DNA from 3 places in the Streptomyces sp. NPDC087428 genome. Region 2 is predicted to be linked to each of the others. Evidence: riboswitches for the same ligand, from Rfam matches in the RefSeq annotation. Region 2 holds a riboswitch; each other region holds the start of a gene.
What was found. A riboswitch is a leader RNA that binds a small molecule or an ion and turns the genes downstream of it on or off. The one in region 2 is predicted to bind cyclic di-AMP.
Positions count from the first base shown of each region.

Region 1 (6,665 bases), on a different contig from region 2:
CGGCGCACCACGCCGAGCCGGCGCACGCCAAGGGACGGACGGGCATCCCGGGCGAGCGCAAGGCGGAGCTGATGACGCATCTGCTGAACATCGACCCGCCCGACCACACCCGGCTGCGGCGTCTCGTCTCGAAGGCGTTCACGCCCCGGCGCATCGCGGAGTTCGAGCCGCGCGTGCAGGAGCTGACGGACCGCCTCATCGACTCCTTCATCGAGAAGGGGGAGGCGGACCTCATCCACGAGTTCGCCTTCCCCCTCCCCATCTACGCGATCTGCGACCTGCTCGGCGTCCCGCGCGAGGACCAGGACGACTTCCGGGACTGGGCGGGCATGATGATCCGCCACGGCGGCGGCCCCAGGGGCGGGGTGGCCCGTTCGGTGAAGAAGATGCGCGGCTATCTGCTCGAACTCATCCACCGCAAGCGCGAGAACCCAGGGGACGACCTGATCTCGGGACTGATCCGGGCGAGCGACGACGGCGAGCACCTGACCGAGAACGAGGCCGCCGCGATGGCCTTCATCCTCCTGTTCGCCGGCTTCGAGACGACAGTGAATCTGATCGGTAACGGCGTCCACACCCTGCTGGGCCACCCGGAGCAGCGCGAGCGGCTCCAGCGGTCCCTGGCGGCGGGGGAGACGGAGCTGCTCGCCACCGGTGTCGAGGAACTGCTGCGGTACGACGGTCCGGTGGAGCTGGCGACCTGGCGGTTCGCCACCGAGGCGCTGACGGTCGGCGGGCAGCGGGTCGCCGAGGGGGACCCCGTCCTCGTGGTGCTCGCGGCCGCCGACCGTGACCCCGGACGCTTCGGTGACCCGGACACGCTGGACCTCGCGCGGCGTGACAATCAGCACCTCGGCTACGGGCACGGCATCCATTACTGCCTGGGCGCACCGCTCGCCCGGCTGGAGGGCCAGGCAGCCCTCGCCACGCTGCTGAAACGCCTTCCGGACCTGCGACTCGCGGTGGAACCTGCCGATTTGCGCTGGCGTGGCGGGCTCATCATGCGTGGACTGCGGACGCTTCCGGTGGAGTTCACCCCCGGGCCCGCCCGTGGGTCCGCTCCCGGGGAAGGTGACACTCTGTCAACTCTGTGACTTTTACGTGATCTCCGCTGCATCGACTTGTGACACACGTTCGAGTCCCGCTAGGTTCACCGTTCGACTCACCCGTCACTCGTCAGTCACACGGAAGGCATTCCCATGGGCTCCGCGAACGGCAGACACCGTCGCCCTCGGCAGGCACCCGCGATCATCGTCGCCGCAGGCGTGACCGGCTCGGCCATTGCCATCCCGCTGCTCGGCGCGGCCGGTGCGCACGCCGCCGACGCCTCGACCTGGGACCGGGTCGCGGAGTGCGAGAGCGGTGGCATGTGGAGTGCCGACCTCAGCAACGGCTACTACGGCGGCCTGCAGTTCTCGCAGGAGGTCTGGAAGTCCTACGGCGGCGAGTCCTACGCCCCGCGGGCGGACCTCGCCAGCCGCTCGCAGCAGATCGCCGTGGCGGAGAAGGTCCTGGGCGACAAGGGGCCCAAGGCGTGGCCCAGCTGCGCCGTCATCTCCGGCCTCGCCACGGACGGGTCGCTGCCGGGCGTCGACCCGGGTGACGCTCCGTCCGCCGACGCGTCGGAGAGTGCGGATCCGGCCGCGAGTGCCGACCCGTCAGAGAGCGCCGACCCGGCGGACGACGCGTCCGAGGGCGCGACGAGGACCCCGTCGGACGACGCCACGGCCGACACCGCCGACAAGGACCGTACGCCGGACGCCCCCGCCTCCCCGTCCGCCACGCCCTCGGCATCCGGCTCCTCCGGTGCGACCGGCCCCTCGGACGCCCCGGGCGGGTCCTCCTCGGGCGGGGAGACGGGCGGCAGGCACCGCGGCGCGCCGGCCCCGGAGGGGACCGGCGGTGACCGGGACGCGGGGCGGCACGCCTCGCGCGGCGAGGCCGACGCACGGGACAAGGGCGCACCGGCTGCTGACGGTACGTACACCGTCCGGCCGGGCGACAACCTCTGGGCGATTGCTGACGCGCAGAAGCTGCCCGGCGGCTGGACCGGGCTGTACGAGGCCAACAAGGCGGCGGTCGGTTCCGACCCGGACCTCATCCTTCCTGGCCAGAGCCTCGATCTCGGCGTGAAGGCCGGATGAGGGCGGCCGCGGGAGCGGTCTGATCAACAACTGAAATCGCCTCAAATCCGGGGTACTTAAGAGGCCTATGTCCCACTTTTGACTAAGTGAGACATGGGTCTCTTCGTGTGAACTGGCGCATCTTGTCCGGGAGCTCCCTCCGCATCCCTTCCGACCTGCGCAAATGTATGTTTTTCAGATACAAGTAAGGGCTGTTTATCCGGTATGTCCCTCTTTGAATGTCGGGGTGGCGTGTGTTTACGGTCAGAACCGCTCGCACCGCGGGCCCCGTCGATCGTCACGCCGAATCCTGCCGTCGGTCGAAGGGAACAGACGCGTAAAGCGCCGTAGGCAGGAGCGGGGGACCCAGGTAAGTGCCGGGCTGGATCGTCGCGAGACGCATCAGGACCGGCTTGGGGTGAAGTCGTGCGCTAGGACGTGCGGCCGGGCAACTCACTTGGCCCGAACCCGACAGCTCACCTCGTAGGCGTCGGTGAGGAGAAGTCTCGATGCTGCTTAACAGCAAGGGCAACAAGCACCGCCGTCCGTCCAGGGCCGTCCGTATCGCCACGCTCGCCGGTGTGACCGGTGCCGCCATCGCCGTGCCGCTGATGGGTGCCACCGGCGCCTCCGCGGCCTCCGTCTCCACGTGGGACGCGGTCGCCCAGTGCGAGTCCGGCGGCAACTGGTCCATCAACACCGGCAACGGCTACTACGGCGGTCTGCAGTTCTCGCAGTCCAGCTGGGCCGCCGCCGGCGGTACGCAGTACGCGGCCCGCGCCGACCTGGCCAGCAAGTCCCAGCAGATCGCCGTGGCCGAGAAGCTCCTCGCCATGCAGGGACCGGGTGCCTGGGCCTGCGCCGGTGCCGGCAACCTGAGCAACGACGGTGTCGACCCGGGTGTCGACACCGCCTCCAAGACCGAGACCGCTCCGAAGCAGGAGTCGGCTCCGGCCCAGCAGGCCGAGCCGAAGAAGGCCGAGCGCACCGAGGCCCCCGCCACCAACCGCTCGGACCGCTCGACCGCCCCCGAGGCGGAGCAGAAGAAGACCGTCACCACCCCGACCGGCGAGAAGGTCAAGAAGGGTGACGGCGAGTACAAGGTCGTCACCGGCGACTCGCTGAGCCAGATCGCGGCCGACCACAACGTCAAGGGTGGCTGGGAGCAGCTGTTCAAGCTGAACAAGGACATCGTCACGGACGCCGACATGATCTTCCCGGGCCAGCAGCTCCACCTGGTGAAGTAGTTCAGCACTCTCCTCGCTGACCGCCCCGGCCCGGCCGCACCTCCCCCCGTGCGGCCGGGCCGGGGCTCACCGCTTTCCGTGTTGATTGTTCAACTGTTGTAGTTACTGACCAGTAAATTTCTGGCCGTTTGCCCTGCTGTGACCGCTCTTGGGTCCTTTTTCGTCCCAGGGGACGGGCGCGCGGCCGACTGACACGGCCGCGCCGGTTAGGCTCTTGTCGCAAGGCCAAAGTGACCCTGCACAACCAGCGTCATATCCCAGAAGGAGATGCCTCGTGCCGTCCATCGACGTCGTCGTAGCCCGGGAAATCCTCGACTCCCGGGGCAACCCCACGGTCGAGGTCGAGGTTGGCCTCGACGACGGCAGCACCGGCCGTGCTGCTGTTCCGTCCGGAGCCTCCACCGGTGCGTTCGAGGCCATTGAGCTTCGCGACGGTGACCCCAACCGCTACCACGGGAAGGGCGTCGAGAAGGCGGTCCTCGCCGTGATCGAGCAGATCGGCCCGGAGCTCGTCGGCTACGACGCGACCGAGCAGCGGCTGATCGACCAGGCCATGTTCGACCTGGACGCCACCGAGAACAAGGGCTCGCTCGGCGCCAACGCCATCCTCGGCGTCTCGCTCGCCGTCGCGCACGCCGCGTCCGAGGCCTCGGACCTGCCGCTGTTCCGCTACCTCGGTGGCCCGAACGCGCACCTGCTGCCCGTCCCGATGATGAACATCCTCAACGGTGGGTCGCACGCCGACTCCAACGTGGACATCCAGGAGTTCATGATCGCCCCGATCGGCGCGGAGTCCTTCTCCGAGGCCCTGCGCTGGGGCGCCGAGGTCTACCACACGCTGAAGAAGGTCCTGAAGACCAAGGGCCTGTCCACCGGTCTCGGTGACGAGGGCGGCTTCGCGCCGAACCTGGAGTCCAACCGCGCCGCGCTCGACCTCATCCTTGAGGCCATCAAGGAAGCCGGCTACGTCCCCGGCAAGGACATCGCGCTCGCGCTCGACGTCGCCGCGTCCGAGTTCTACAAGGACGGCACGTACGAGTTCGAGGGCAAGTCCCGCTCGGCCGCCGAGATGACCGAGTACTACGAGGAGCTCGTCGACGCGTACCCGCTGGTCTCCATCGAGGACCCGCTGTACGAGGACGACTGGGCCGGCTGGAAGGTCATCACCGACAAGCTCGGCGCCAAGGTGCAGATCGTCGGTGACGACCTCTTCGTCACCAACCCGGAGCGCCTGGCCCGCGGCATCGAGGAGGGCTCGGCCAACGCCCTGCTCGTCAAGGTCAACCAGATCGGTTCGCTGACCGAGACCCTGGACGCCGTCGAGCTGGCCCAGCGCAGCGGCTTCAAGTGCATGATGTCGCACCGTTCCGGCGAGACCGAGGACGTCACCATCGCCGACCTCGCGGTCGCCGTGAACTGCGGTCAGATCAAGACCGGCGCCCCGGCCCGCTCGGACCGTGTCGCCAAGTACAACCAGCTGCTGCGCATCGAGGAGATCCTCGACGACGCCGCGGTGTACGCGGGCCGCTCGGCGTTCCCGCGGTTTCGCTCCGCGAACTGACGAAGACAGCACGGGCTGACAAGCCCGGCCGGGACCGACGCCCCGGCCTCCGTCCGTCCCCGCACTCGGTCCCGTACCGTGTGCGGGGACGGACGTGCGTAATGGGGAGGCGGAGACATGGCCGCGAAGGACCGGGACCGGTTCTCCACCGCGACCCGGCTGAGGCTGCTCGGAGAGCAGACCGCAGCCCGCGTCTACAGGTCCCAGAACCGCCGCCAGGCGCAACGCTCCCGGCTCACCGGCCGGGCGGCCTTCCTGGCGCTGGTCGTCTGCTCCCTGGTCGTCGCCCTCGCGTACCCGATGCGGCAGTACGTGTCGCAGCGCGACGAGATCGCCGACCAGCAGCGGCTCGCGCAGGAGGCCGAGGCACGTACCGAGGAACTGCGCGACGAGAAGTCGCGCCTCCAGGACGACGCCTACGTCAAGCGGCTGGCCCGCGAGCACCTGCACTACCTTCTTCCGGGAGAGACCGGCTACACCGTGGTCGATCCCGACGCGGTCAAGGAGCGCGACGGAAAGCCGGACGAGTCCGGCCGGCCGTGGCACTCCAACCTGTGGGACGGCGTCGACAGCGCCGACCGCGGCTGACCCGCGTCCCCCCGTACATCTGCGGAACCGCAGTTCGAGCAGCCCGATCAGAACCTAGGCAGGCATGGAAACGCCCCCTCCCCAGACCGAGTCCACCGCGCCCACCGACGCGGACATCGCCGCGTTCCAGCAGCAGCTGGGGCGCCCGCCGCGCGGGCTGCGCGCCATCGCGCACCGCTGTCCGTGCGGAAACCCGGACGTGGTCGAGACGCAGCCCCGGCTGGAGGACGGCACGCCGTTCCCGACGACGTACTACCTGACGTGCCCGCGTGCGGCGTCCGCGATCGGCACGCTGGAGGCGAACGGGGTCATGCGGGAGATGACCGAGCGCCTCGGTACGGACCCCGAGCTGGCGGCCGCCTACCGGGCCGCGCACGAGGACTACATCGCGCGGCGTGACGCCATCGAGGTGCTGGAGGGCTTCCCGAGCGCGGGGGGCATGCCGGACCGGGTGAAGTGCCTGCACGTGCTCGTGGGGCACTCGCTGGCCGCGGGGCCGGGGGTGAACCCGCTGGGGGACGAGGCGATCGCGATGCTGCCGGAGTGGTGGCGCAAGGGGCCGTGCGTGTCGCCGTGCGGTGCGCCGGGCGGGGACGAGAGCTGAGGTTCCCCCTCGGGGGCTCCGCCCCGGACCCCCGCTCCTCAATCGCCGGAGAGGCTTGAAGACATGACGCGCGTGGCCGCCATCGACTGCGGTACCAACTCGATCCGCCTGCTGGTGGCGGATGCCGACCCCGGCACCGGGGAGTTCGCCGAGCTCGACCGGCGGATGGAGATCGTCCGGCTCGGGCAGGGCGTCGACCGGACCGGACGGCTCGCCCCCGAAGCGCTGGAGCGGACGTTCGCCGCCTGCCGGCAGTACGCGGCGGTGATCAAGGAGCACGGCGCCGAGAGGGTCCGCTTCGTCGCCACCTCCGCCTCCCGGGACGCGGAGAACAGGGACGACTTCGTCCGCGGTGTGCTGGACATCCTGGGCGTCGAGCCCGAGGTGATCACCGGTGACCAGGAGGCGGAGTTCTCCTTCGACGGCGCCACCAAGGAGCTCACCGGCCGCGACGACCTCGCGAAGCCGTATCTCGTCGTGGACATCGGCGGCGGCTCCACCGAGTTCGTCCTCGGTGACGACCGGGTGCGGGCCGCCCGGTC
Region 1 is NZ_JBIUXR010000006.1:102,832-109,496, reverse strand. Features, by position in the region: gene ACIO3R_RS14200 (cytochrome P450) at 1-1,094, shown strand, start outside; gene ACIO3R_RS14195 (transglycosylase family protein) at 1,200-2,144, shown strand; cyclic di-AMP (ydaO/yuaA leader) riboswitch at 2,457-2,628, shown strand; gene ACIO3R_RS14190 (transglycosylase family protein) at 2,633-3,370, shown strand; gene eno (phosphopyruvate hydratase) at 3,645-4,931, shown strand; gene ACIO3R_RS14180 (septum formation initiator family protein) at 5,049-5,519, shown strand; gene ACIO3R_RS14175 (DUF501 domain-containing protein) at 5,584-6,123, shown strand; gene ACIO3R_RS14170 (exopolyphosphatase) at 6,187-6,665, shown strand, end outside.
Region 1: it holds a riboswitch for cyclic di-AMP, as region 2 does, so the genes downstream of both, ACIO3R_RS14190 (transglycosylase family protein) here and ACIO3R_RS12370 (peptidoglycan DD-metalloendopeptidase family protein) in region 2, are expected to answer to the same signal.

Region 2 (6,665 bases):
CGCTGCGGTTTCTGCAACCTCTTCACCCGCATCGGCGCCCCCGACGAGCTCACCACCCGCTACCTCGACGCACTGGACCGCCAGGCGACGGCCGTGCGGGACGCGCTGGGCGACACGGAACCGGTGCGGTTCGCCGCGGCGGCCTTCGGCGGCGGAACCCCCACCTTCCTCACCGCCGGCGAGCTGGAGCGCCTGTGCGACATCGCGGAAAAGCGGATGGGCGCCGATCTCCGGTCGGTGCCCCTGTCCGTCGAGACATCGCCGTCGACCGCGACGGCCGACCGGCTGGCCGTGCTCGCCGACCGAGGAGCGACCAGGATCAGCATCGGTGTGCAGAGCTTCGTGGAGGCCGAGGCACGTGCGGCGGTCCGTCCGCAGCGCCGTGCCGATGTGGAGTCGGCCCTCGGGCTGATCCGGGACGCCCGGATCCCGGTCCTCAACATCGACCTGATCTACGGCATCGACGGACAGACCGAGGCGAGCTGGCGCACCTCGCTGGACGCGGCCCTCCAGTGGCGGCCGGAGGAGCTGTACCTCTACCCGCTGTACGTACGTCCGCTGACCGGTCTCGGCAGGATCGCCGGTTCGGCCGCGGCCGCGGAGTCCGCCTGGGACGAGCAGCGGCTGCGGCTGTACCGCGCGGGCCGCGATCACCTCCTCGCCCACGGCTACGAGCAGGTGTCGATGCGGATGTTCCGCCGTGCCGACGCGCCGCGGGCCGGTGGTCCGGACGACTACGCCTGCCAGACCGACGGCATGATCGGCCTGGGCTGCGGCGCCCGCTCGTACACCTCTGGGCTGCACTACTCCTTCGACTACGCCGTGGCGACGGGGAAGGTGCGGGAGATCATCGACGACTACACGGCGACCGAGGACTTCTCGCACGCCGAGGTGGGCCGCTACACCGACGGCGGCGAGGCGCGCCGCCGTCACCTCCTCCAGTCGGTCCTCCAGGCCGAGGGGCTGCGGCTGCCGGAGTACCGGGAGCGGTTCGGCACCTCCCCCGACGAGGACTTCCGCGAGGAGCTGGCCCTGTTCGAGGAGCGGGGCTGGCTCGATCCGGGCGGGGCGGCCGCAGGGCTGCTGCGCCTGTCGCCGGAGGGGCTGGCGCACTCCGACGCCCTGGGCCCCGACCTCTTCTCCCCCGCCGTGCGGGCCGCGATGGCCTCGTACGAGCTGAAATGAGCCCCTCATGGACCTGACGATCCTCTACCGCGGTCCGCTCGCGTCGTGCGATTACGACTGCCCGTACTGTCCGTTCGCCAAGCGGCGCGACAGCCGGGAGCAGCTGCGGGCCGACCGGGCCGCGCTGGAGCGGTTCACGGCGTGGGCGGCGGCGCGGACCGACGACCGGATCTCGGTGCTGTTCACCCCGTGGGGCGAGGGGCTGGTCCGCTCCTGGTACCGCCGGGCGCTGGTCGAGCTGGCCCGGCTGCCGCACATCCGCCGGGTGGCGATCCAGACGAACCTGAGCGGCCGTACGCAGTGGCTGGCCGCGGCGGGCACCGCGGGCCGGGACAAGATCGCGCTCTGGTGCACGTACCACCCGGGCCAGACACCGTACGAGCGCTTCCTGGCCCGGTGCGGGGAGCTGGCGTCGCTGGGGATCCGCCACAGCGTCGGTGTGGTCGGTCTTGACAGCCATCTCGAAGAGGCCCGGCGGCTGCGGGCGGCGCTCCCCGAAGAGGTCTACCTCTGGGTCAACGCCGCGGAGGGGCAGAGCTACACGGACGAGGAGGCCGGCCGGTGGACGGAGATCGACCCGCTGTTCCCGTACAGCCGTCACCCGCACCGTTCGGCCGGGCTGCCCTGCCGGACCGGTGAGTCGGTCATCTCTGTGGACGGGGACGGGACGGTGCGCCGCTGCCACTTCGTCCGGGCCGAGCTCGGCAATCTCTACGACGGCAGCTATCTGGCGGCCCTGGGCCCGCGGGCCTGCCCGCGGGCCGTGTGCGACTGCCACATCGGCTACGTCCACCTGGAGACGCTGCCGCTGTACGACGTGTTCGCCGGCGGCGTGCTGGAACGCGTACCGGCCCGGACGCCGCATCCCGTCGAGCGGGTGAGCCCCTGATCGCGCCGCACCCCTCAGAGCGGCAGCAGGTCCGGCCGCTTGGCCTCCACGTGGTCCCCCGAGGACTCGCCGCGCAGCCGGCGCCCGATCCACGGCACCAGGTACTCGCGGGCCCAGTGGATGTCGTCGCGCCGGACCTCCAGCGCTCCCCGCTGCGCCTGCGGCGGCCACACCTGGTCGGGGTCGGCCGGCACGTCGAGGCCGAGGACCTGGGCGGCGCGCAGCGCGACCCGGGTGTGTCCCTCGGGCGACAGGTGCAGCCGGTCGCCGTCCCACGCACGCCGGTCCTGCACGGAGCGCAGCGACCAGAGGTCGAGCACCGGGCAGTCGTAGCGGTCCGCGATGGACCGCACATGGGCGGTGTAGGTGGCGATCTTGCCGCGCAGATGGCGCAGCACGGGAACGCCGCGGGTGTCGAAGCCGGTGGTGACCATGACGGTGCCGACCGCTTCGGTCAGCTCAGCGACCGCGCGTTCGAAGCGCTCGGCGACGTCGTCGGGGTCGGTGCCCGGCCGGATGATGTCGTTGCCGCCCGCGCAGAAGCTCACCAGGTCGGGGGCGAGTTCCCTGGCTCGGGGCACCTGCTCCTCGACTATCTGGTCGAGGAGGCGTCCTCGTACGGCGAGATTGGCGTACCTGAAGTTCCCGTGCGCGGAGCCTGCCTCACGCGGTGCCGTTTCGGGGTCCGGGAGCTGGTCCGCGAGGATGACCGCGAATCTGTCCGCCCAGCCGACGAAAGTCCCGTCGGGGCCGAGATCGCCGACTCCCTCGGTGAAGCTGTCGCCAATCGCCGCGTACGACTCGATGGCGCCCTGCCGGTTGATGACGCTCTGTCGGATGTTTCTCGAATCGTTTGCCACAAGGGCATATCCTGCACCGTCGAATGTGACCTACGCGACCGTAATACGGGGTTGACGGGTGGTGAGATAGACCACCCGGTCAGGTTTTGGTAAAGGGGGAATAAGCAGAGGGACGGTGCGCCGCCGCGCACCGTCCCTCTCTGTATTGCTCCGGTCCGGCTCACCGGACCTGTACTGCCTGGATCAGACGTTGATCCCGTGCGACGCCAGGTAGGCGATCGGGTCGACGTCCGAGCCGTACGCCGGACCCGTGCGGATCTCGAAGTGCAGGTGCGGGCCGGTCGCGTTGCCGGTGGAGCCCGAGAGGCCGACCTGCTGGCCCGCGGTCACGGTCTGGCCCGCGGAGACGGAGAGCGAGGACATGTGGCCGTACTGCGAGTAGTGGCCGTCGGCGTGCTTGATGACGACCTCGTTGCCGTACGCGCCGCCCCAGCCGGCGGTGACGACGGTGCCCGAGGTGATCGCCTTCACGCTGGTGCCGGTGGACACGGGGAAGTCGATGCCGGTGTGGCTGCCGCTGGACCAGCTGGCGCCGGAGGCGCGGTAGGCGGTGGTGTGGTTGCCGGGAACCGGGTGGACGTAACCGGAGCCGGTGCTCTGCTCGGCCGGGGCCGAGGTCTCGTTGGACGCCTGGACGTCGGAGGAGGACGAGGAGTTGGAGGCCGTGGGGGCCTTCGACTCGGTCGTGGCCGGAGCCTTGGAGGGGGCCTTCGACGGGGTGGTGGCACCCGCGGAGGTGTGCGCGCCGGTGGTCGAGGCGTGGCCCCAGGCCTTGCCGCCGAGCGTCAGCTTCATGCCCGGGAAGATCAGGCTCGGGTCGTCGCCGACGACCTTGCGGTTGTCCTGGTACAGCTTCTCCCAGCCGCCCTTGAGCTTGTGCTCGGCAGCGATCTTCGACAGGTAGTCGCCGGAGACCACGGAGTACGTCTTGGTGCCGGCCTGCTTCTCCGCGACCGGCTTGGCCGCGGCGGCGTGCGTGGCGGCGGACGAGTTCGCGGTGGCGGGAGCGGCCTGCTCCGCGGCGCTGGCACCGGTGGCGCCGAGCAGCGGAAGCGCGATGACGGCTCCGCCGGCGCTCGCGACGACGACGCCACGGGCGATGGTGCTGGACTTCGGACGGCGGTGCTTACCCGGTATGGGCATGAAGAATTTCCTCTCCGGCGCCTACGAGGTGAGCTGTCGGGTTCGGGCTGGAGATGCCCGGTCGCGCCTGGCGCGACTTCACCCCGAGCCGGCCGGATCACTCCGGTCGGCGGCTTACCTGGTTCCCCCGCTCCTGCCACACGGTGAGTGGGTGCGAATTCCGGACGGCGGCAGGATTAGGCGTTCCATCCGGATTGAGAGCGAACGTAAGCGAGTGGGGACGGCGGAAACAAGCCACGGGTTCCACACCGGATTCCACTCCGGAATATCGGTGCGGAATTCCGGTCACACTCCGTGGATTACGGATCTTGGCTTTCCGCGCGGCGCACGGATTACCCATCCTGAGCGCCGCCACACACCGTCACGGATATGATCCCGCTCACGAGAGGGTGATCATCTCCCGTTCAAGCGGGGCATGTTCGACTAAAAGCCCTAATACGGACATGTCGCGTCCGCCGTTCGCGTCGAAGCTCCGGACCGGGACCCGCACAGGGGTCGGCGCAGGAGTCCGCGGGGGTCCGCACAGGGCTGTCGCCGAGACGATTACCCGGGTATCCGATGTCGTATCGTCACGGGAGTGGACCCGTCGGCGACACGCGTCGGCGGCAGAGCCTCCAGGAGTGACCGTGACGCAGCAGCTGCCGCAGACCCCGTCGACGGAACCCGAGCTGGCGGGGGTCCGTAATTTCCGCGACGTGGGCGGGCTGCCCACATCGGACGGCCGCCGGGTGCGGTACGGGCGGCTCTTCCGCAGCGGTCACCTGGCGGGCGCCACCGCGGAGGACGCCGCGTTCCTCGGAGGCCTCGGCCTCCACACCGTCTTCGACTTCCGCAATGCCGCCGACCTGAAGCTGGACGGAGCGGACGTCGAGCTGCCCGGCGTACGCCATGTGAACATCCCCCTCACCGACCCGGCGGACGGCACCGAGTTCTGGCGGATGGTCCGCGACGGCAACATGGACGAGCTGCGTGGCCTCCTCGACGGCGGCAAGGGGACCGAGCGCATGGTCGCCTCCTACCGGACGATCATCCTGGAGCGCACCGCTGAGCACAGCCGCGTGCTGCACGCCCTGGCCGAGGACAGCGTCCCGGCCCTGATGCACTGCGCGGCCGGAAAGGACCGGGCGGGGCTCTCGATCGCCGTCTCCCTGCTCGCGGTCGACGTCGGGCGCGAGGCCGTCGAGGCCGACTACCTCAAGTCCAACGACGCCCACCGCCGCTACCGGGTGCGCCGCAGCGACACCTCGGCGGCCGGGACGTCACCCGAGGTGATGGAGCTCCTCAGCCCGCTCTTCGGCGCCCACAGCGAGTACCTCGCCGCGGCCTTCGCCGCGATCGACGAGACCTGGGGCGGCACCGACCGCTACCTCTCCGAGGGGCTGAAAGTCACCCCAGAGACCCGGGAGCGGCTGCGCGAGCGGCTTCTCGACGACGCGTGACCGGCCGGCCGGGCCACCGGGCTCCCGGCTACTGGTTGTGCATCCCCACCGCGAACAGCAGATAGAGGAAGCCCGCGATGACGTGCCCGGCCACCAGATAGGCGAACAGCCTGATGACGAGCCCCCGCGGCATCCTGCTCTCCTGCGAGTCGGACTCCTTGTGCTTGGCCGGGGTGAGCGGGTCGTAGTTCTCGGAATCGGACATGACAGTCCTCTCTGGCGGCCGGACGTGCCGGCGGCGGGGACGGCGTCTCAGCGACGGTGGATGCCACTGCCGAGGCACAGCTCGGCGGCGGGGCTCTGCAGCAGGGTGTGGACGAAGAGCAGCTCGGCGCCCTCACGCTCCGGCGCCGCGATCCGGTGCGGGGTGAGCGAGTCGAAGTGCGCGCTGTCGCCGGGGCCGAGCTCGTGCACGGTGTCCCCGAGGGTCACCCTGAGGTGCCCCGCCAGGACGTAAAGCCACTCCTCACCGGGGTGGACGCGCACCAGGTCGCCCTGCGCGCCGTACGGGACCCGGACGCGCAGCGCCTGCATCGCCCGGCCCGGACCACCGGCCTGCTGGTACATCCAGCCGTCGGCCTCGGCCCCCTCGAACTTCCGGCTCCGGACGATCGCGTCACGTTCCGGGGGGATCTCGCCCAGCAGTTCGGAGACCGTCGTACCGTAGATCCTGGCAAGTCCGAGCAGCATCGGCAGCGAGGGCTGCCGTCGGCCCGTTTCGAGCCGGGACAGATGGGCGGGCGAGAGCCCGGCGCGCTGGGCGGCGGTCTCCAGGGTGAGCCCGCGGCCGCGGCGCAGATCGCGCAGGCGGGGCGCGACACCGGGCAGCTCGTCGGCCACCCCTCCTTCTGGAGGATTCATGTCTCCATTGGGCCAGGAACTTTCCTCGGAGGCAAATTTCTTGCCTCCGAGGCAAACCCCCTGCTGATCAGCGGTTGGCGACCGCCTGCTTCACCAGGGTCCGGCCGAAGTCCCACATCAGCCCTCCGTTGTGCGCGTCGTCCATCACCGCCGTGAACGCGGTCACAAACCGGTCCACGTCCCCCTCGTCGATGACGAGCGGCGGAATCAGCTTGATCACTTCGAGGTGGTCGCCGGAGACCTGGGTGAGGATCCGGTGCTTCTGGAGCAGCGGTACGACCACCATCT
Region 2 is NZ_JBIUXR010000005.1:157,034-163,698, forward strand. Features, by position in the region: gene ACIO3R_RS12355 (STM4012 family radical SAM protein) at 1-1,185, shown strand, start outside; gene ACIO3R_RS12360 (STM4011 family radical SAM protein) at 1,193-2,074, shown strand; gene ACIO3R_RS12365 (SGNH/GDSL hydrolase family protein) at 2,089-2,934, opposite strand; gene ACIO3R_RS12370 (peptidoglycan DD-metalloendopeptidase family protein) at 3,118-4,077, opposite strand; cyclic di-AMP (ydaO/yuaA leader) riboswitch at 4,081-4,270, opposite strand; gene ACIO3R_RS12375 (tyrosine-protein phosphatase) at 4,704-5,516, shown strand; gene ACIO3R_RS12380 (DUF6126 family protein) at 5,545-5,721, opposite strand; gene ACIO3R_RS12385 (helix-turn-helix domain-containing protein) at 5,769-6,377, opposite strand; gene ACIO3R_RS12390 (aspartate aminotransferase family protein) at 6,445-6,665, opposite strand, start outside.

Region 3 (6,665 bases), on a different contig from region 2:
CATGACCGGCATCGGCTTCGGGATCGCCGCGAGCAGCACACGCCACCAGCGTTTCCGCCGCCTCGCGTTGCCGGTGCTCGGCCTGGTCCTCGCGATGGGCATGCACGCCCTGTGGAACGGCTCGTCGACGTTCGGCCCGTACGGTTTCTACGCGGTGTACGGCCTGTTCATGGTGCCGGCCTTCGGCCTGGTGACCTGGCTGGCGATCTGGTCCCGCCGGCGCGAGCTGCGCACGCTGGCCGTCGAGCTGCCCGTCTACGCCGCGGCCGGCTGGCTCTCCCCCGCCGAACCCCTCGCCCTGTCCTCGATGCGGGCCCGCGGCAGGGCCAGGGACGCGGCACGCCGGTGGGCGGCGGCAGCGGGAGGCGGCCCTCACGGCCGCCAGGGCCACGTACCGGCCCCGGTCGCCGCCCACGCCAGGGACCGGGCGAAGGCACAGGCCAAGGCGGCGGCCCGCGCGGTCGCCGAGTACGAGTCGTTCGCGACGTCGCTGGCCTTTCTGCGCCGGCAGGCCCGCCGCGGCACGGCGGGCCCGGACCTGGCCGAACGTGAGCTGGAGCTGCTGCACCACCTGTGGCAGCGCCGGGAGGTCGCCGGTCCCGCCCTGGCGTACGCGGCGCAGGCGACGCGGCGCCCGCGCCCCCGGTTCACCCCTCCGCCGCCCCGGCCGTACCAGGGGTACGGGGGATACCAGGGCAACAGGGCGTACCAGCCCAACGGCAGCCACGCCCCGCACCCGTACCCCGCGTATCCGCACCCCACGCATCCGTACGGCCAGCCCCCGTACGCGGGGCAGCCGTACGCGGGGCAGCCGTACACACAGCCCCCGTACGACGCGCCGCTCCACAGCCCGGCGCCCCACAGCCCTCCGGATCAGTACCCGGATCAATAGGGCCAGGGCCGGCGAACGGTTCTAGGCGGATGCCTCGGTGAGCTCGGTCAGCTCCTGGTCCGTGAGGTGCAGATCGGCGACGGCCACCAGCGCGGGCAGCTGCTCGACCGTCCGGGCGGAGGCGAGCGGGGCGGCGACGGTCGACTGGGCGGCCAGCCAGGCCAGCGCCACGGTCGCGATCTCGGCGTTCCGCTCCTGCGCCACCGTGTCGAGCGCGGCCAGGACCTTCCGTCCGCGCTCCGACTCCAGGTGCTCGCCCGCCTTTCCGGCGCGTGCGCTGTCCACGGTCGTACCGGGGCGGTACTTGCCGGTGAGGAAGCCGGAGGCGAGGGCGAAGTACGGGACGGCGGCGAGGCCGGCACCCGCAGCGGTGTCCTGGAGCTCGCCCTCGTAGGTGTCCCTGGAGACGAGGTTGTAGTGCGGCTGCAGGGCCACGTAGCGGGCCAGTCCCTCGCGCTCGGAGAAGTCCAGCGAGGCGCGGAGCCGCTCCGGGCCGATGTTGGAGGCGGCGATCTCGCGGACCTTGCCGTCCTTCACCAGCTGGTCCAGGGCGGAGATGATCTCCTCGACCGGGACCGTCTCGTCGTCGAAGTGCGTGTAGTAGAGGTCGATGTGGTCGGTACCGAGGCGGCGCAGCGACTCCTCGGCTGCGGCCTTGATGGTGGTGGGGGAGAGTCCCTTGTACGAGGGGTGGGCGCCGACCTTGGTGGCCACGACGATGTCGGAACGGTTGCCCCGCGACGCGAGCCACTTGCCGATGAGGGTCTCCGACTCGCCGCCCTCGTTGCCGGGGATCCAGGCGGAGTACGCGTCGGCGGTGTCGATGAAGTTGCCGCCGGCCGCCGCGTACGCGTCGAGCACGGCGAAGGACTGCGCCTCGTCGGCGGTCCAGCCGAAGACGTTGCCGCCGAGGGCGAGGGGGAAGACCTGAAGGCTGGACGATCCGAGCTTGCGGAGAGAAGTCATGGAAGGAACAACCCGTTCCCCCGCCTCCGCTATTCCGTGCCGTGTACAGCTACGGCAGCGGACCGGCAGCCCTGACGTCGGGGGGTGAGCGTCAGGACTGCCGGGGTTCAGTCCGCTCAGACCGTCAGGCCACGGGCGCGCAGCCAGGTCATCGGGTCGATCCCGGTGCCGTCCGGGGTGTGGACCTCCAGGTGGAGGTGCGGGCCGGTCACGTTGCCGGTCGCGCCGACGCGCCCGATGGTGTCCCCGGTGGTGACCTTCTGGCCGACGCCGACACCGATCGAGGACTGGTGGCAGAACCACAGCTCCGTACCGTCGTCGAGCTCCAGGACCGTGCGGTAGCCGTAAGCGCCGGACCAGCCGGCCGACTTGACGGTGCCGGTGTGGATGGCCTTGATCGGGGTACCTGTCGGAGCGGCGAAGTCGAGGCCCGTGTGGTAGCCGGAGGACCACATCGAACCGGCCTCGCCGAAGGTCGAGGTAATCGTGTAAGAGGAGGTGGGGATGGCGTAGCTGGCGGCGAGCTTGGCGAGCCGAGCTGCCTCCGCCTTCTTCTTGGCCTCTGCCTCCGCCTTCTTCTTCGCGGCGGCGACCTTGGCCTCCGCGGCGTCCTGCTGCTTCTTCGCCTCTGCGGCCGCCTTCTCCGCGGCGGCCTTCTCCTGGGCGGCCTTGGCCTCCGCGTCGGCGGAGTCCTGCTGCTGCTCGGCCTGCTGGAGGATGCGGGCGCGGAGCGCCTCGCCGGCGTCCGTCGTGCCCTGCTCGGCCTCGGTGGTGGTGATGCCGGCCGTCGTCAGCGGGGCGGAAGCGGTCTCGGTCCCGGCAGTCTCCGCCTCGGACCCGCTGGAGAACAGTGCGCCGACGCCCGGCAGTGACTTGGCCTCGGGGAGCTTGTCCGAGATGGCGTCGGGAAGGGAGATGGAGACCGGCGGCCTGCTCTGCGCGGAGGCCATGCCGCCCGCGCCGACGGCCGCGATGACACCGACGCCGAGAACGGTGGAGCTACGGGCGAGACCGTTGCGCTGCTTGGCGACGCGGTGCTTGCCGCGTACGGGGCGGACGGACTCCTCGGTGGGGTTCCATTCCTCCCACGCCTTGCCGGGCTCGGCCTCCTCGGCAGGGAAGCCGCTGCCGAACTCGCTGCCCCGACCGGTTCCGTAAGCGGTTCCGTGGTCGGTCCCGTAGGCGGTTCCGTGGTGGGTGCCGTAGACGGCACCGGGCCCGGTTCCGAAGTCATTTCCGTGTTCGGGTGCGAACCGGGAGGGGGCTTCGGGGGCAGGCTTGTTGGACGCCACTGGGGCGCACTCCTTTCCTTCCTTCTCGCCTACCGGGTTAGCTGACGGGTTCGGAGCAGGAAGGTCTCCTACGGGTTCCTCCGTCTCTCGACGAGACAGAGATGCCCGATTCACCCCATGTAGGTGGTTCCCCGGTTCCCTTGCGGAATTCGGCGCTCGCGCACGGTGCCGCCTCTGACGGCGGCTGGGACAACCGCGCTGCGTTATCGAACGTTAATAGACACACGGGTCCGATTCCAAGCCGTTCCAACTGATCATTCCCGTCTTTGGCCTGGACTTTACGGGACACAACCGGGTGGAATCGGGCGAGTTGATCGCCCCTCAATCGTTATCTGTTTTCTGACGTTGCGTCAAATGTTATGCGGAGGGGTTCCTTACGGTTACGCACGGTGGCATCGGCCGTGGCCTCTTCCCCACTTCCCCGCACGCTCTCCCCCGTCCGCCCTTCCGCCTTCACCCGGTACCGCCCTACAGACCCACGATCTTCACGGTCGTGCGCCGCTCCGACTGCCCCTCGGTGGGGCGCGCGACCGCGAGCAGCGCCATGTCGTCGGTCGTCACCCCACCGGTGTACAGCCGTACGTCATCGGTCAGCGCCGACAGCAGTTCCTCGGGCCCCGGGAAGATCCGCCCGCGCAGCCGCTCCGCGGGGTCGTAGAAGACCCCTGCGGCGTCCCGCGCCTCGGAGAGGCCGTCCGTGTACAGGAGGAGCGTCGCCCCGGCGGGCAGCTCCCACTCGTCGGAGCGGTCCGGCCACACGCCCAGGTCCATCCCCAGGGGCAGCGCGGGCAGCGTGGGCCGCAGCACCTCCAGCGCCCCGTCCGAGTGCAGCAGCAGCGGTTCGGGGTGGCCGCGGTTGACGATCCGCACCCGGGCCGCGCCCGGCGGGATCTCGGCCAGGACGGCGGTGATGAACCCCTCGACCGCGTCGAGGCCGCCGCTTCTGCTCGATTCCCGCGCCAGCGCACGCTCCAGCCGCTGGGCCACCCCCTCCAGCGACCGCTCCTGCTCCGCGGCCTCCCGGAACGCGCCGATGATCACCGCCACCGCCTCGACCGCGTCCAGCCCCTTGCCGCGCACGTCCCCGACCACCAGCCGCACCCCGTACGGGGTGTCCGTGACCGAGAACAGGTCGCCGCCGACGAACTCGTCCGCCTGGGCCGCCTCGTACCGCGCGGCCACGTACAGCCCGCCGATCCGGTCGGACGGCGTCGGCAGCACCGCGCGCATGGCGGTCTCCGCGATGACCCGCGCGGAGGCCAACTGCTCGTTGCTGCGGCGCACGACACCGTTGATGAAGACCGCGAGCACGGAGACGGTGAAGACCGTGAGGAGCTCGATGGACGGCACGACCTGGAACAGGGAGCCGTGGTAGAGCCGCAGCGCCGCGATGGCCACCATCGAGGCGGCTCCGACCCGGATGGTGCCCGCCAGCGAGAAGAACGGCGCGGCGATCAGCGGGGCCGCGGCGAAGAGCGGGACGGCCGTGAAGGCGGGCGGGGTGAAGAAGTCGAACACCAACGCGACGGTGATCACCAGGCCGGGCAGCGCCCGGACGAGCCGGCGGTTCCGGATCTCGTCGGTACGCCTCCCCCGCCGCTGTTGCCGCTTCCCCACCTGTGCTCTCCTGCCCGGTGCGCTCAGGGCCGCGGACGGTACCGCGCACCACCCCCAGACTTCCCGGAACGCGGGCGGAGGTCTACTCCTCGGCGGCCAGTGGGAGTAGGAGCGCGGCGCGGGTCGCACCGGCCGACGGGCCGATGGACCGGCGAACACACACATGCATACACACGCACAAACGAATCAGACCCGGCACGCTGTATGCGTGCCGGGTCTGATTCTTCAGTAGCGGGGACAGGATTTGAACCTGCGACCTCTGGGTTATGAGCCCAGCGAGCTACCGAGCTGCTCCACCCCGCGTCGGTAAACACAACTCTACGGCATGTTCGACGCACTCATGACCACCCCGCGCACGCCCCCCCTGCTCCCCGTCCGCCTCACCCACGCCCTCCCCTCACCCCCTCCCACTCGCTCGCCGCTCCCCGCCCTCGACCGTCCTGCCAACGGACCGCGCCAAGAACGCCAAAGTGCTGAAATTGAGAAGGTGTTGCGAGGAACACGTGTTCTGCCGCAAGGTATCTGCTGCATCCCCCGGACCGGTGGGCTGCCCGTGCGAGCAGACCCTGGGCCGCCCGCTTCACCGTGCCCCGCAAGCCGCTCCCGGTCTCTCATCGCCGCCTGTCTGGAGGGCCTCCGCCGATGACCGCACCGCTCACTCCCGCCCCCGTCCCCGCGGCCGCTGTGGCCCCACCGCTGCGCGGCGCCGTCATCAGTGGCGTGATCGGTGGAGCGATCGGGGCGGTGATGAGTGCGGGAGTCAATTACGCGATCTTCGGAATGCCGGACAGCGAAGCGGTCAACGCGGTCAACCACGCCGCGTCCGGCCTGTTCAGCGGGTTCCTCGCGGGCTTCATAGGGATCCTCGCGCACCACCGGAAGGTCACGTCGGCCGCGCGCGCGGAGGCGGCGGCGACAGCGGCCGCGACCCCCGTCGCCGTACCGGAGCCGTAGCCGTAGCCCCCAGCAGAGCCGGGACCGGAACCGGCCGCCAGGTCATTCCGCGTCGGCGATCCGGGGCGTCCGGTCCCGGTCCGAGCCCTGATCCTGGTTCCGGTCGCGCATGTCGTGGTCCTCGGGCGCGCCCGTGTCCGTGCCGCGCTGGAGCGACTGAAGGATCGCCAGCCCCTGGCCGACGACGCCCGCCGCCACCTCGTTGACACCGTCGGTGCCGTTGAGGACGGTGAGGCTGGCTCCCGACATCCCGCGGGCGGCCGCGTCGGCCAGCGCCGGCAGGTTCTCCACGATCCGGTTGGCCGCGATGAGTTCCTGGTTGCCCTCCCGCAGCGAGACCGCGCGGGCCGTGTTGGCGTCCGCCTGGGCCTGGGCGAGGGTCCGTTCGGCGTACGCGCTTCCGTCCGCCTCGAACTTCACCTGGTCACGAGCGGCCTCGGCCAGGGTGCGCTGCCGGTAGGCCTCGGCGTCCGCCGGGCGCCCGACCTCCGCCTCCAGCCGCTGGGCGGCCAGCCCCGCCTGACGCTGGGCCAGTGCGGTCTGCTCGTCGATGACCTCGTGCGACGCCCTGGCCTGCGCGAGCGGCCCGGCCTGGGCGGCACGGGCGTTGTACTGCTCCGTCTCTGCGAGGAATCCGGCCCGCTTGATCGCGGTGTCCCGTTCGTACTCGGCCTTGAGCGCGGAGGCCTGCTGCTCGCGTTCGGCGGCCTCCTGATCGGCCTTCGCGCGGGCGATCCGGGCCTGGCCGGCGACCGCGGCGGCGTGCGGGGCGGCCAGGTTCTCGATGTACCCGGTGGCGTCGTCGATCTCCTGGATCTGGAGGGCGTCCACCACGATGCCGAGCTTCTCCATCTCACCGTGGCTGCCGGCGATGACCTCCTGGGAGACCCGGCTGCGTTCCCGGATGATCTGCTCCACGGTCAGTCCGCCCACGATGGACCGCA
Region 3 is NZ_JBIUXR010000017.1:21,636-28,300, forward strand. Features, by position in the region: gene ACIO3R_RS31355 (PrsW family glutamic-type intramembrane protease) at 1-892, shown strand, start outside; gene ACIO3R_RS31360 (aldo/keto reductase) at 914-1,858, opposite strand; gene ACIO3R_RS31365 (M23 family metallopeptidase) at 1,975-3,150, opposite strand; cyclic di-AMP (ydaO/yuaA leader) riboswitch at 3,162-3,315, opposite strand; gene ACIO3R_RS31370 (PP2C family protein-serine/threonine phosphatase) at 3,619-4,767, opposite strand; tRNA gene ACIO3R_RS31375 (tRNA-Met) at 4,997-5,070, opposite strand; gene ACIO3R_RS31380 (hypothetical protein) at 5,410-5,721, shown strand; gene ACIO3R_RS31385 (SPFH domain-containing protein) at 5,764-6,665, opposite strand, start outside.
Region 3: it holds a riboswitch for cyclic di-AMP, as region 2 does, so the genes downstream of both, ACIO3R_RS31365 (M23 family metallopeptidase) here and ACIO3R_RS12370 (peptidoglycan DD-metalloendopeptidase family protein) in region 2, are expected to answer to the same signal.